DNA from 4 places in the Glutamicibacter endophyticus genome. Region 2 is predicted to be linked to each of the others. Evidence: riboswitches for the same ligand, from Rfam matches in the RefSeq annotation. Region 2 holds a riboswitch; each other region holds the start of a gene.
What was found. Region 2 has a riboswitch for S-adenosylmethionine ahead of ACJD00_RS01615 (ABC transporter ATP-binding protein). Riboswitches for the same ligand answer to the same signal wherever they lie in the genome.
Positions count from the first base shown of each region.

Region 1: another riboswitch for S-adenosylmethionine. It lies ahead of ACJD00_RS03275 (O-acetylhomoserine aminocarboxypropyltransferase/cysteine synthase family protein); the one in region 2 lies ahead of ACJD00_RS01615 (ABC transporter ATP-binding protein).
Region 3: another riboswitch for S-adenosylmethionine. It lies ahead of ACJD00_RS16040 (flavin reductase family protein); the one in region 2 lies ahead of ACJD00_RS01615 (ABC transporter ATP-binding protein).
Region 4: another riboswitch for S-adenosylmethionine. It lies ahead of ACJD00_RS13890 (OsmC family protein); the one in region 2 lies ahead of ACJD00_RS01615 (ABC transporter ATP-binding protein).

Region 1 covers NZ_CP174200.1:674,457-678,262, forward strand. The annotation lists gene ACJD00_RS03265 (DUF1852 domain-containing protein) at 1-59, opposite strand, end outside; gene ACJD00_RS03270 (LysR family transcriptional regulator) at 183-1,124, shown strand; SAM riboswitch class I at 1,364-1,454, shown strand; gene ACJD00_RS03275 (O-acetylhomoserine aminocarboxypropyltransferase/cysteine synthase family protein) at 1,738-3,063, shown strand; gene ACJD00_RS03280 (cystathionine gamma-synthase) at 3,060-3,806, shown strand, end outside.
Region 2 covers NZ_CP174200.1:307,364-311,169, reverse strand. The annotation lists gene ACJD00_RS01625 (substrate-binding domain-containing protein) at 1-37, shown strand, start outside; gene ACJD00_RS01620 (acyl-CoA dehydrogenase family protein) at 224-1,564, opposite strand; SAM riboswitch class I at 1,583-1,674, opposite strand; SAM riboswitch class I at 1,940-2,041, shown strand; gene ACJD00_RS01615 (ABC transporter ATP-binding protein) at 2,047-2,856, shown strand; gene ACJD00_RS01610 (Fur family transcriptional regulator) at 3,288-3,713, shown strand; gene katG (catalase/peroxidase HPI) at 3,792-3,806, shown strand, end outside.
Region 3 covers NZ_CP174200.1:3,444,288-3,448,093, reverse strand. The annotation lists gene ACJD00_RS16050 (DUF664 domain-containing protein) at 1-213, opposite strand, end outside; gene ACJD00_RS16045 (DUF1345 domain-containing protein) at 350-1,063, shown strand; SAM riboswitch class IV at 1,208-1,323, shown strand; gene ACJD00_RS16040 (flavin reductase family protein) at 1,392-1,907, shown strand; gene dnaB (replicative DNA helicase) at 2,387-3,745, shown strand; gene ACJD00_RS16030 (ZIP family metal transporter) at 3,781-3,806, shown strand, end outside.
Region 4 covers NZ_CP174200.1:2,971,454-2,975,259, reverse strand. The annotation lists gene ACJD00_RS13895 (SNF2-related protein) at 1-1,071, shown strand, start outside; gene ACJD00_RS13890 (OsmC family protein) at 1,137-1,673, opposite strand; SAM riboswitch class IV at 1,706-1,841, opposite strand; gene ACJD00_RS13885 (NAD(P)/FAD-dependent oxidoreductase) at 2,108-3,283, opposite strand; gene ACJD00_RS13880 (Gfo/Idh/MocA family oxidoreductase) at 3,338-3,806, opposite strand, start outside.

The DNA of each region.
Region 1 (3,806 bases), 370 kb from region 2:
GGGGTGTAGTGCTCGTCGAAGTCAGTGGTGCTGATGCTAAAGGTAAACGCGTGTGCCATGGCGGCCAATCTGGTGCTAGGGGGCCTGAAGTAAGGCCGGGGGAAGTCGTTTCGTCAATCATGCAGTGAATCGGCGGATATCAGGTAACTCGACGTGACTATGGATTCGTATAGACTAAATCTATGGCTCAAGGAGTGAACGGTCTCACGCTGCAGCAGTTGCGCTATTTCCTCACGGTTGCTTCCGAGGGGTCGATCTCCGCGGCCGCCGACCTGCTCTACGTCGCACAGCCAACGATGTCCGCGGCGATGAAGGAACTCGAAACCCGGGTTGGGCGCAGGCTTCTGGTCCGCTCCGCGCGGGGCGTGGCCCTGACCGTCGAGGGCGGGGAATTCCTCGGCTACGCCCGGCAGGTGCTCGAACAGGTCGAACTGCTCGAACAACGCTATCTCGACCGGCCGCCGGCACCCCGCCTCCTCGGGATCTCCACCCAGCACTATTCCTTCGCCGTCGACGCCTTCGTGAAGATGGTCCAGGCCAGCGGGGCCGAGCAGTACGAGTTCTCGCTGCGCGAGACACGCACCGAGGACATCATCGAAGATGTCCGCACACTACGCAGTGAAATCGGCATTCTCTACCGCAACGACTTCAACCGGAAGGTCATCGACAAACTGCTGCGCGAGTCCCGGCTGGTGTTCCACCCGCTATTCCTCGCCGACCCGCACATCTTCATCTCGCGTAGCAACCCGCTGGCCTCGCGGGAGCGGGCGACCCTTGAAGATCTCGAGGAGCTACCGCGGCTCACCTTCGACCAGGGGGCGAGCAACTCCTTCTACTTCGCCGAAGAAATCCTCTCCACGCTCTCGAGCAAACGCGAAATTCGGGTCTCCGATCGTGCAACCATCTTCAACCTGATGATCGGACTCGGCGGGTACACGATCTCGACCGGCATCATCAGCGACGAACTCGACCCCTCGATCGTGGCCATCCCGCTGGATGTGGACGAACGCATCGAGATCGGCTGGATCGACCACGCCGCGGTCCCGCTCACCGATCAGGCCCAGCGCTACCTCGACGAGGTGCGTTCGGTGGTCGCGAGCTTCGGAGTTCACCTGCTCGGCTGACGCCAACGCTCTTCCTGCGTGTCATGAACTGTCATCGGGCGACCCGGCGCGACATCTTTTGGCGCTCGAATCCCGGAATTTCGCGGATCTTGGCTCACCGCGCATGTCATAAAGAGGCGTTCACCGGGCCGTCAATATGACGACACTGCGACATATGACGCGGATTGGCGTTGTGTGAAGCACGCGGTTCGGTGCCGTTTGCCTCCTCGGGCGCCCATGCCGAACCATGGAATTACAACACCCCATCAAGAGCGACCGAGAGATCTGGCTCGTCGACGTCGCAGCAACCATCGGGAAACCGAAAGGTGCTACCGCCAGGAACGATGGAGCAGTTCCGACAACGCCCTTGGACGTTGCGCTGTGCCTCGTACCGTGAAGGGGAGGGCAGCAACCCTCCCTACCAGGTACCTCGCATAGACGCCGATCGGTGCACTCCCTCGTGTGACGAGAAACGAGGAGGAGACATGAGCGAAGCAATGGCATCGCCACCCCGCCAACACGCACCGGTGCGCCACGTCGCCACCAGTATGCAACGCACCGGCATGCGCATCAGCGCGCACGCCTGATCTCCGCCCACCCCACCCGACATCCAACCGGCAAGGAACACGCACATATGTCACAGCCGAACAGCACCTGGCACGGGGCCACCTCAGCAGTCCACGCCGGATACTCGCCCGAGGGCCCCTACCGTCCACTCACCGTCCCGGTCTACGCCGCCGCGGCCTACGAATTCGGCTCGCACGCCGAGGCCATCGAAAAATTTGCGTTGCGCGAACCCGGATTCACCTACTCCCGCACCGGCAATCCCACGGTCGCTGCCCTCGAAGCACGCGTCGCCACCCTCGAAGGCGGGGCCCAAGCGGTGGCCACCGCCACCGGGCAGGCCGCCGTCGCCCTCTCGCTGCTGGCGCTGACCCAGGGCGCGAAGCACATCGTCGCCTCGAATAAGCTCTACGGCGGCACCGTGGACCTGTTCACCGACTCCTTCAACGACTTCGGAATCCGCGTGAGCTTTGTCGACCCGGAAGACCTCAGCGCCTGGGCCGACGCCATCGAAGAGGACACCCGCGCCTTCTTCGTCGAATCGGTCTCCAACCCGCTGTGCACGCTGCTCGACCTGCAGGGACTCTCCGAGCTAGCACACCGCCACAACATTCCGGTGGTCGTCGACAACACGTTGGCCACCCCCGCGAACTACCGCCCGATCGAGCACGGGGCCGATATCGTCGTGCACTCGGCCACCAAGGCGCTTGCCGGACACGGCCAGGTGCTTGGCGGACTGGTCGTCGACGCGGGAACCTTCGATTTCTCCGACGCCGCACGCTGGCCGCAGATCGCCGCGCCGCGTCCGCGCTACGGGCAGTACTCCCTGCTCGAACGCTACGGCAGCGCCGCCTACGCCATGCTGGTGCGCTCCAAATTCCTGCATGACCTCGGGCCCTCGCTGTCGCCGGCCGCCGCCTCCGGCATTCTCACCGGCATCGAGACGCTCAATGTGCGCACCGAACGGGTGCAGCGTACCGTGCTGGAACTTGCCGAGGCCGCCGCCGGGCACGCGCTGGTGCGCCGGGTGCACCACCCGAGCCAGCCGGGGCACCAGGACCACGAGCTGGCCGCCCACGTCGCCCCGCGCGGCACCGGCTGCGTGCTGGCCATCGAACTGGCCGACGCCTCCCTGGTCTCCCCGGTGCTCGACGCCCTGCAGCTCTTCACCCTGGCCGCAAACATCGGCGACGTGCGCTCGATGGTGGTCCACCCGGCCACCATGACCCACTGTCGACTCAACGACGAACAACTGGCCGCCGCCGGACTCTCCAAGGCAACGCTGCGCCTATCCATCGGTCTCGAGGAGCCGGCCGACCTCATCGCCGACCTGTTCCAGGCCCTGGATCACGCCGCCGCACAGATCACCCTCGCCCCGGAAGGAGCCTTCGCATGAGCACCTCACCACGCCACGGATTCAACACCCTGGCCGTCCACGCCGGCCAAGGCAAAGACCCGCACACCGGGGCGGTCATCCCGCCCATCTACCAAACCAGCACCTTCATCCAAGACGGCATCAACGTGTTGCGTGCCGGGCATGAATACTCGCGCGGCTCCAACCCCACCCGGGGCGGCTTCGAAGAGCAGCTCAGCGCCCTCGAAGGCGGGGCCGCGGGTTTCTCCTTCGCCTCCGGCATCGCCGCCGAAGACGCCCTGCTGCGCGCCGTGCTCGCCCCGGGCGATCACATTGTGCTCGGCGCCGACGGCTACGGCGGCACCAACCGGCTGATCACCCGGTTACACCACAAGTGGGGGATCAGTGCCAGCACCGTGGATATCACCAACCTCGATCAGGTGCGCGGCGCGCTGCGCCCAAACACCGCCCTGCTCTGGCTGGAAACCCCCTCCAATCCGCTGCTGGGCATCGCCGACATCGCCGGGTGGGCGGCGCTGGCCCACGAAGCCGGGGCGCTGCTCGTCGTCGATAACACCTTCGCCACCCCCTACCTGCAACGCCCGCTGGACTTTGGGGCGCATGCGGTGGTGCACTCCACCACCAAATACATTGGCGGGCATTCCGACGTGCTCGGCGGTGCGGTCATCGTCGCCGACTATCTGCACCGCGGACAGTCGCTGGCCGAGGCCGTGGGCTACCAGCAGTTCGCCGGCGGCGCGGTATCCGGGCCGCAGGATAACTAT
Region 2 (3,806 bases):
CGATCCGGTGCTTGGCCCGATTACCGAAGGCAAGTAACGGCAGCACGTAGCTTCAAAAAGTCGCTGGCCCCAGACTTCTGTCTGGGGCCAGCGCTCTTTGTGTCCACGGGGATGATCGAGCGTGTCATCGATCGCTGTCCCGGGCCGAGGCACGGGACAGTTCATCGCGACGAGTTTGGTCAGAGTTCCGCGTCAGTTCCGGCGCATGGGAAGCCAGCCGCCTCTAGAATCCGCCAGTGGTGTTGGTATGAGACGTTGAGGTCACCTCGCCGGTTACCGACAGGCGCTTGGGTTGCACACCGTTGATTTCGTAGTCGCCAACGATACGTGACTTGTAGACCGCAGGATTGTGGGTGGCGATGGTGCGCGCATTGCGCCAGTGCCGGTCGAAGTTAAAGGACGCTCGGGTGGCCGAAGCCCCCAGCCCGTCGAAAAGCTTATTGGTGGCAGCGATAACCATGGGCTGCACTACGCTCTGCGCGCGGTTGGCGGCCAGCTCACACACGGCGAAACGCTCGTGGTCATTGAGGTTGCTGTCGGCCAGCGCGGCTTCAACCTCCAAAACGGCCCCCATCACCACCGCATCGCTGGCGAACACCGCACCGGAGACCTCCCCGACCAATTGCAATACCTGTGGTTCCTGATGCACCGGCACGCCGGTGCCGGTGGAGAAGCTGCGGGTACGCGACTGAACCGCCAGGCGCATGTCGTTCAGCGCCGACCGGCCGATACCTGCCTGGACCGCAAGCAGCACGAGCTGGAAGATCGCGGCTTCCGGATCGATGGGGTCTTCGGGCATGAAGCTATCTACCGGGACATTGCTGAATTCGGTGGTGCCGGTGCCGGTCAGTTGCTGGCCGAACCCGTCCCAGTCATCGATGATTTTAACGCCGCTGTGCTGGGTGGAAACCACGGCAATGTGACGCCCCGGGCGCTGCGGGTGGCTGACCGCGACGGTGGTCCAATCCGCGAAAATGGTGCCGGTGCAATAGTACTTTTCGCCGTTAACGACCCAGCGGCCATTGACCTCACTGACGGCCGTATTCAGTGTCCCGAGCGGATTGCCGCCCTTTTCGGTGTAGGCGTTACCGACGATATGTCCGGACGCAATGCGCGCGATCCACTTTTTACGCAGTGCCTCGTCCTCAAGCCGGAGCACATGCTCGGTGAAGGCAATATGCGCCCGCCACAGTTGAGCAATGTGGGAATCCGCCTCAGCCAACTCGATCAACAAGCGAAATACATCCGAAAGCCGTGCCCCGTGGCCACCGGCTTCGACCGGTAACCGCAACGCCCCAAAACGCTCGCGATTGAGCCAGCCGACCTGTTCAAAGGGAAGCTGACGAAGCTGCTCGCGTTCATTGGTTCCGTCAGCGATTTGCGCGAACACCGGACGAAAAATCGCAGCCAGGCGTTCGTACTGCTCATCCGCGCACGGCCCGGGAGTGACCTTTAACAGTTGGCGCACGGCCACCGGCTCTACGTGGTCATCTAGATTACGGGCCGAAGCCCCGGCGGGGTCACTCAATGCGTTGAAGTCCATGTTGGCGTTGTCGAAAGACACTGGAAAAATCCTCATTTCTTTCCATCGGATCTGGCGGTAGCACCGGCCCGTCACGCGGGTGGTTGCTGCGGCGTCGTCGAGCCAGATCTCTCGGCCGCTCTGGATGGGTTCGTAATCATTTGTAGCGTTACGTCCTTTCACGTCCCAAGCCGGGCGTCACAAAGTAACGAGCCGTAGTAGTGACGCCAGTCATACTTCAGGAGATGTAGGCCGGTGGCCACGAAAGGCGCTTCGTCGATCCTTCAAGTTCATCAACGAATCCACACTTATCAAAAGAAGAATCAGAATTTCTCGCGTCCGGCCACCATCTTTCGAAGATTCGTCATGTTACGAAAGGTTTGCCCTCGGTTCATTCGACGCGGTTCGATTGTTGCGGAACCATCCCGAGCGGCCGAGAGATCTGGCTCGACGACGCCGCAGCAACCACCACGCCCATGAACTGGTCGCGGACGGTGCTACCGCCAGAACCGATGGAGATGATCATGGCACTTGCCTACGCACCCGCGCACACCTCAACCAATACTGCCCTGCCGCTGAGCTTCCGCCGGCTTGCACGCACCTTTAGCACACGCAGCGAAACCCGCCGAGTACTGCAGGACTTTAACCTCGAGATCGCCGCCGGTGAACTGGTGGCCATTCTGGGCCCAAGCGGATGCGGAAAATCCACCTTGTTGCGCGCAGCTAGCGGGCTAGATACGCCAAGCTCCGGGCAGGTGCTCATCGGCGACTTGCCGGTGGCCGGGATTGACGAGCGCTGCTCGGTCGCCTTCCAAGAACCAAGACTGCTGCCGTGGCGTTCGATTCGCGAAAATATCGAGCTCGGCCTGCCACTGGGTTTGGACCAGAACGAGGGCACCACCCTGATCGATGAACTGCTCGAGATTACCGGCCTGGCACAGGTAGCCGACGTGCACCCGCAGGAAATCTCAGACGGCCTTGCGCAACGCGTCTCGCTGGCTCGCGCCCTAGCCCGCCGCCCCGGCGTGCTGCTCCTTGATGAACCCTTCGGGGCTCTGGATGCGCTGACTCGACTCGAATTGCAGGAGCTGTTGCGCGCGGTTCACGCGGCCATTCCCACCACAGTGTTGCTCGTGACCCACGATGTCGACGAGGCCCTGCAGTTAGCGGACCGAGTGATCGTACTGGGCCGCGAGGCACCGGGCATTCCGGCCGGCGTCATCCGGGATCTGCGCCTAGACACCGCGGCCGGGCACCAGCGCCGCGACGGCGACTTCGGCGCGCACCGCAACATGTTGCAGGATTTGCTCAGCGTCGATAACCACACCGACTAATACAGCGCACATCGCCCCTGCGGCAGGCCACACCGGTGCATGCGCCTTGCTCCGATCAACCAGCGAGCCACCTAGTTCTCGCACTCCCCCGTGGACCTGCGCTGTCGCGAGACTGGCGTCTTCTGGTTGCCGCCCACGGTGAACTGGTGCCCTCCGGAACACAGGGGAATACTACGTTCACCACTACCGGGCCCAACCTGAAGGATCTCCCGGTGAAACCAAGGCACGGCAGGTTACGTTCGCGCTAGGTGCACCAAAGCCAACTCCGCGAAAATGTGCGCGGCACGGGGCGCCGATTAATGCGGCAACACGAGCCCCCGTTGGAGACCACGAAACCGTACCGAGCGCGTTAAGTTTACGTAACCTGCAACACACCTTTCGTTATCTTGACTCATTCAAAAAAAGCCGTCATGCTGGAGACTGTGACTGAGATGGTCGGAATCGAAGAGGTACTGCGGGCGGCATCCCTGCGCGTGACGCGTCCACGCGTCGCGGTGCTCTCTGCCGTCACCTCGCATCCGCACGCGGACACCGAAACGGTGATCGCAGCGGTGCGTGAACAGTACCCGACGGTGTCTCATCAGGCTGTCTATGACTCCCTTAAGCTCCTCACCGAGCTGGGCGTGGTACGCAAAATTCAGCCTCATGGGCACAGCGCACGTTATGAGGCGCGGGTAGGCGACAACCATCACCATGTGGTGTGCCGCAATTGCGGCATGGTTGCCGATGTGGATTGCTCCGTGGGAGATTCACCCTGCCTTTGCGCCTCGGATGACCATGGCTTCCTGATCGACGAGGCCGAGGTTATCTACTGGGGGCTGTGCCCCGAGTGCCAGTTTTCCTCGCAGACACCGTAACGAATTCACCGCATCCAACGGTCCATAGCCGTCGGGATGCGCGATTATCCCCCAACCCAATTCCCTGGAAGGAACCAAATGTCTGAGAACGCA
Region 3 (3,806 bases), 380 kb from region 2:
AGGTTGGGTGTCCTGCGCTCGCTCGCCGTGTGTGATCAGCGCGCACCACCCCAGCTCCAGTTCAATGGCTAACCGCAGGGGATCTTGGAGACTGGGCCCTCCGGGGTGGGGCCGATGGGTAAATCCCTGCTCGTCGAGATCTACGTAAGCCTCGCGCAAGAGCGAACGGCTGTCTCCCAGGGCGTCGAGCAGGTCAGGAATCTCGGTGTGCATACTGGCTCCATTCGGGGTCGCCACCGGCGGTGTACTTGCACTATAGCCATTAAGACACGCCCCTGAACGGGGCTTATTTCGCGAAACAATGGCGCAATGCACCTCATGTCATCTCGTTCTGTGCGAGAGTTGAGCTATGAAATCGGCCAAGCGAACCTTGCGCGCGCGGTGGCGCCGGCTTGCCTTCGATGACGGCTTCCGGCTCGCGGTAACCTCGCTACCGCTCTTGCCTGCGCTCCTTATCGGTTCACTACTTTCCCGCTCCGACATAAATGGTGCGGCGTTGCTGGTCACCGCTGTTGGCGGTGGCTTGGCCTTGGCACTGGTGCTTAATCTTGGCTGGACACATTGGTTATATACCCGCACCGACCCACGTCTGCTCGAACGCATCGCGCGCTACCAATGGCAGCACGGGCCGAGCCAGTTGAGCCGATTCATGGGCGCACACGACGCGCAGGCGTGGTCCCTCTCGCTTGCCCTAGCCTCACTCGTGGTGGCTATCTGCCTGGTCCTCACGCCATGGGACAGCCCCAGTGCGCTCGTACCCGCGCTGGTTATCGTAACGGCCGCGGCCAGTTGGGTTTCGGTGGGTTACACTTTCGCCTTGCAGTACTTCCGGCTAAATGCCGCCGGTGAACACATTGACTTCGACATCCGCGAGGCACCGGACTTCGGTGACTTTCTTTCCATGGCGCTGATGGTCTCGGCCGCGGGAGCCTATAACGGAGGCACCCCGCGCACCCGCCAGGGCCTGCGCACCATTCGGACGCATACCTATGTGGCCTTTCTCTTCAACACCGCGGTGCTGGCGATGATTATCTCGCTGATCAGTGGCAGCATTTTGGGCTGAGCCCGCTTACGCCTTGTGAACAACGAAGATTACGCGGCGCGAGTCCGTGAGTGACGCGGCGGGTCGAATAAACCGGTGAATATTGAGCTTTGCTACGCAGTTTGTTTGACCCTCGCGTCATGTAGCCCATATTGTTCTTAACAGAATCAAGAGTGTCGACATCTAGCCCTGGCTTGTCGGCCGGCAACCCTCTCAACGGTAGTGGGGTGCTCCAGGTGACGATTCGGTCCCGTACTGGCCGTGCGGGGCAAGTACCGCACATCGAGACGAAAACCATGGAAACCCGCGGTCTCGTGCCGCAGAGCGTCCATGTCACGCATCGGTGGGCATGAGAACGAAGGATAAAACCTTGCCGCTGAACTACGATCTCGATTCTCACTCCCTGCGTACGGTCTTTGCCCGACACCCCTCAGGAATTGCAGCCCTGTGCGCCACCGTAGATGGGCGCCAAGAGGGATTCGTGGCGTCCTCCTTTACCGTTGGGGTCTCTCTCGAGCCACCGCTGGTGATGTTCGCTGTGCAAAAGTCCTCGCGAACCTGGCCTCGGTTGCGGCGGGCTGGACGCATTGGAATCTCGGTGCTCAGTGAACGCAACGAGTGGGTGTGTGCCCAGTTGGCGTCGAAGCATGGCGACCGCTTTGCCGGCGTCTCCACCGAAGTTACCGCCGACGGGGCCTTGTTGCTGGATGACTCGGCCGCCCACTTTGAAACCTCGATCTACTCCGAGGTCGATGCAGGCGATCACTGGGTGGTGCTACTGCGCGTGCATGCGCACCGGGTGGCCGAGCATGACCCGGTCGTTTTCCATGACTCGGCCATTCGCCGACTGCCCGCGCTTGTCTAGGGTCACACGCCCGACTCTGCATAAGGTATGAAAAGATTCCACATAGTTATCCACAATCCAGTGGATAACTTGTTGATAAGGGGTTGAAAACCTGTCTAAAGCCCCGGAAACGCGGTGATTCGCTGTGGACAGGCGATATCTACAGGCTGAATAACTGTGAAAAATAAACTTGTATCCACAGTACCCATTTTCTAAACGGCCTTGTCAGATGGCTATTGACAAGATGTGATTTTAATAATCCACAGAGTTCTCCCCAAGTCGTAAACAGCGAATCCACAGGGGCTTCACCTTTATCCACATATTTTGTGGATAAGTGGGTTTCGATCCGTGGTAAACGCGCCTATCGTTGGCACAGGGCGGACGAATATCCACAATGTCACGACTCAACCTGTCGGTAACGCCTGACAGTGTTGGTGAGTTGGTTAAAAGGTGGGGGCAGAGCCGCCCGGGTGGAACTCAAGGGGATGGAAGTGTCAGTTATGAGCGCTGAGCCGACGTACGAAAGCCGCGACGCGGATGCGGGGCGCACACCTCCACAGGATCTGGCCGCCGAGTCTTCCGTGCTGGGCGCCATGATGCTTTCCAAGGATGCCATCGCCGACGTCGTCGAGGTGGTGCGCGGTGCGGACTTCTACCGTCCCGCCCACGAATTTATCTATGAGGCCATCGTGGACCTGTATGGTCGCGGTGAGCCGGTCGATGCGGTGACCGTGGCCGATGTGCTGACCAAACGCAATGAGCTGGCGCGCGTAGGTGGCGCCGCCTACCTGCACAATCTGGTCCAGCAAGTCCCCACGGCAACTAACGCGGCCTACTATGCGGAGATCGTGCGTGAACGTGCGGTGTTGCGCCGCCTGGTGGATGCCGGTACGCGCATTGTGCAAATGGGCTACTCACCCGATGGCGAGGTCGATGCCATCGTCAACGAGGCCCAGGCCGAGGTCTACAAGGTCGCCGAAAACCGCAATTCCGAAGACTATGTGCGCCTGAGCGACATCATTGAAGGCACCGTCGATGAGATCGAGAACGCCGCTAACGCCGGCGATGGCATTACCGGTGTGCCTACCGGCTTCTACGAATTCGACGAGCTGACCCAGGGCCTGCAGGGCGGACAGATGATTATCATCGCGGCTCGCCCGGCGGTGGGTAAGTCCACCTTCGCCCTGGACTTCGCACGCTCGGCAGCCATCAAGCACCGTATGGCCACCGTGTTCTTCTCGCTGGAAATGGGCCGCAATGAAATCGCCATGCGCCTGCTCTCCGCCGAGGCCTCCATTCAGTTGCAGGCGCTGCGTAAGGGCGATGTGGCCGATGAGCAGTGGACCAAGATCGCTACCACCATGGGACGCCTCAACGAGGCGCCGTTGTTCATCGACGACTCACCGAATATGTCGATGATGGAGATTCGCGCCAAGTGCCGTCGCCTGAAGCAGCGCAATGAGCTACGCATGATCGTGCTGGACTACCTGCAGCTGATGAGCTCGGGAAAGCGTGTCGAATCGCGTCAGCAGGAAGTCTCCGAGTTCTCGCGTAACTTGAAGCTACTGGCCAAGGAACTGGATGTCCCGCTGATTGCGCTCTCGCAGCTGAACCGTGGTTCGGAACAGCGCACCGACAAGAAGCCCATGGTCTCGGATCTGCGTGAATCCGGTTCCATCGAGCAGGACGCCGACATGGTCATTCTGTTGCACCGCGATGACGTCTACGACAAGGAAAACCGCCCGGGCGAGGCCGATGTCATCGTGGCCAAGCACCGTAACGGTCCCACCAAGACCATCACCGTGGCCTTCCAAGGTCACTACTCTCGCTTCAACAACATGTCGAACGAGCCGAGCTAGCGGAGATTCCACTGCCGGGTCGATAGGCTGGGGCCATGTTCGAGGCTCTCACTGCATTCCT
Region 4 (3,806 bases), 850 kb from region 2:
ATTTTCCGATTGGATTTCGAGCAGTTCGATGCGCTGGGTTTTGACGTGCTCATCTTGGACGAGGCCCAGCAGCTGAAGAACCACGTGTCCAAGGGCTATAAACAGGCCCGGCAGATGGCGGTGCCGACCAAGCTCGTGGTCACCGGCACGCCGATGGAGAACAACCTCACCGAACTATGGGCGCTGGCCTCACTGGCCGCGCCGGGACTGCTCGGTGGCTTGAAGGCCTTCAAGGAGAATTACCTCAAGCCCATAACCGAAGGGGATGCGGGGAAACTGCAGCGGCTTAAACGCCGACTACGGCCATTCATTATGCGCCGCACCAAGGAACAGGTGGTGCCCGAGCTACCGCCGAAGACCGAACAGGTACTCGAGGTTGAGCTTGATCCGGCACATCGGCGCGCCTACGATCGCCGATTCCAACGTGTCCGGCAAGAAGTCTTGGGACTGGTGCAGGATGATGTGGATTCCAACCGCTTCAAGATTCTGCAATCGCTCACCCTGCTCCGTCAGCTGGCTCTGGATCCTTCGCTCGTCGACGAAGGCGACGCGCCGAGCGCCAAACTCGATCTGCTGCGCGACCTGCTGGAGGATGGAGTGTCCGAGGGGCACAAGATTCTGGTGTTCAGCCAATTCACCGGCTTCTTGTCCAAGGCGCGGACGGTAGCCGAAGAGCTGGGTATTGCGCACGGGTACCTTGACGGCTCGGTGTCCGGCACCAACCGAAAAACCCTGGTGGAGGGGTTTTCCGCCGGGGATTTCCCGGTGTTCTTCATTTCGCTCAAGTCCGGCGGGTTCGGCATCAACCTCACCGAGGCGGACTACTGCATATTGCTGGACCCCTGGTGGAATCCTGCCGCTGAAGCGCAGGCGATCGATCGTGCCCACCGCATCGGGCAGGACCGGCCGGTGTATGTCTACCGGTTGGTCTCGCAGAACACCATTGAATCCAAGGTGTTATCGCTCCAGGCCAAGAAGACCGAACTGTTCAACGACGTGCTCTGCGAGCAGCAGGACACGGCCGGTTCGAGCACGCTCTCGGCGCAGGACTTCCTCGAACTGGTTCAATGACAACCGCCGTGGACGACATCCCCGGAGGGGTTCGTCCACGGCGGCCTAGGTCTAACTAATCGGTTCTACCGGGCGACCTTTAGCGCGGTGTTCACCGGGGTCGGGTTCGACAGCAGGTCCAGCACCGGGCAGTACCGATCCACGGTGCGCTGCAGCTCGGCATAACGCTCGTCGCTTTCCGGACCCGAAACGGTCACTTCGATCTCGATATCGCTGAAGCCCGGGCGCACCGCTTCATCGATGGCGAACAGGCCGCGGACATCCAGGCGCCCGGTGGCGGTGATCTGCACATCGTCGACCTGCAGGCCCAACTGCTGGGCGTAGAGCCGGTACACCACCACTTGGCAGGAAATCAGGGCACCCAGCGCGTACTCCACGGGGCTGGCCGCCGCATCATCGCCGCCGAGCGCAGCCGGTTCATCCACGACGAAGTTGTGCTTCCCGGCACTGATCTTGCTGGCCACGGCACCGAACCCGGCTCCCGATACGGCAAAGGTCAGCTTTGCATGATCGGGGTTTTCGGCGATGCGTCCGCTCCAAGCCTCGCCGGCGGCAATCAGCCGTGCGGCACGGTCCTCGACGGTGGAGAGGTTACTGCTCATGGGGAAGATCCCCCTTTCCGGCGCAGAAAAAGCGCCATCGCTTACGGTGCCGACGTTCGGCACCGTCGAATCGTCACCGTCGAATCGTCACCTGGGGCACCCCGCGCACGGCGCGAGAAGGGTTGCCGGTCGACCAGCCAGGGCTGCAAATGATCGACGCTCGTGATTCTGTGGCTCCATGCTCGCAGGTAACAGGAGCCGTGGGTAGGGCGCAGTTCATGCTTCGTCATCTGCCCCAAACAAACGGAGCGTGCCGGGCCACGACTCGCACGTGGCCGGCACGCTCTGGCGACGATGCTAGCCGGTCCGCCTTGCGAGCGGTCAGCTAGGCATCGAATTTAGTGCGGCGGGTGGTTGAGCCACGTCGGACCAACCACCTGCCGGTCAACCGCTCCCGGTGCCGGGATAGGGTTCCTTTTGGCGCAGCGCTTTCGTTACTTCTGCACCGGTTCCCACGCACCGGTTCCAACGCGGCCCTCCAGGGCACCCTCGTGGAAACGGTCCAGGCGGAAGGAACGTAGCACCGGGCTGTTTTCGCCGGTGACGATCTCCTCGGCCAGCAGTTCACCGAGAATCAAGCCAAGGGTCGCCCCGGAGTGGGTGAAGAGCGTGTGCAGCCCATTCACCGAGGGGACCGGACCAACTACCGGTTCGCCATCGCCCGGAATCGGCTTGAGCCCGGCCCCGATGCGCTGGGCGGTCAGCACCGGGTTTCCGGCCAGAACCTTCGAAGCCTCCTCGAGGAGGCCTTGCACCGCCTGCTGCGGCACCGTGAAGTTGCCATCTTCCTCGACGACCACCATCTGCTCGGACCAGTTGGCGTCCAAGACCAGGCGGCCATCGGGGGTGGGACGTACCGCTACACGCGGGGTGTTCAGCACGGTGCGCACCTGGAGATCCACCGGGTCGGTGAAGAGCACGAAGGCGGCCGGGGTAGCATCCGGCACGCTGATACCGAGCTCCGCGAGCTGGGCCGGGACCTCACCACCGGTGGCAAGCACCACCTCATCGGCATCGATGGTGTTGCCATCGGCGAGAGTGACGCCCACGGCACGCCCCTCGCGGACCGCGACGCGCGCGTGCCCGGCATTCTCGATGATCTGTGCTCCCTCGGCCACCGCCTCGGCGGCCAGCGCCGGCACGAAGTCGGGCAAGTTGACCCAGCCTTCGCCGGGGTTGTAAATCGCGCCTTCCTCGGCAACGGCCGCAGGGTCGACATCGGGGGCGAAGTCGGTGATCTGCTCGCGGGTGATCCAGCGGGAGTCATAGCCACCGGAACGCTCGAAGGCAAAGGTATCTCGGAAGCTTTCCCCCGGGGCGGCCCATTTTAGTGCCCCATTGAAGCGCAGATATTCGTGGCTTTCCGGGTGCCGGTTGCTCCAGGTGCGGTAGCGGTCCATGGCCAGCATGCGCAGGTAATGGTAGTCGGCGGAGCGGGCGCCGGAGGAGTTGAGCCAGGCAATGGAACGGCTGGAGGCCCCGTCGGCTAGGGTGCCGGAGGTGACCAGCGTGACCTTGGCGCCGGCGCGTGCTAGATGCATGGCGGTGGAGACGCCGAGGATACCGCCGCCGATCACGGCGACGTGCTTAACAGAGGAAGATGAGGACATGAGTGTGTACTTTCTTCAGAATTGGGGTGGATCTGTGGGCCCGACGGTGCGGGGTTAGGCGGTGACCGTGTCCCGATGAATGGATTCGATCAGACGCAACACCGCCAGGCTGTCGTGTGGGTCGACCGGGACCGGACCGGCGTGGCGCAGGCAGGAGGCCAACGCACGGTAGAACTGCGGGTAGTCCCCGGGCAGGGTTGGCACTTCGCGGGTAGCCTGCCCGGTGGCCAGTTGGCCCCAGTGGGCTTCGGGTTTCTGACCGTACTCGGCTTGCGTGGGGCTCATGCCCGAAGCCAACTGAGGTTCTTGTGGATCGAGCCCAAAGCTGGTGTAGGCCCCGCGGTGCCCTGCCATCTGGAAGCGCGCCCCGGGGGCCGCGTTCAAGCTACTCATGGTCAACCGGGATTCGGTGCCCGAACAGTGTCGGAGCAACACGTGCGCGTCCTCCTCTGCGGTCGCCTGATCGGTCAGCGGCCGCAGGCTGGCTTGCACACTATTCACCGGTCCGAAAAGCTCGATGGCC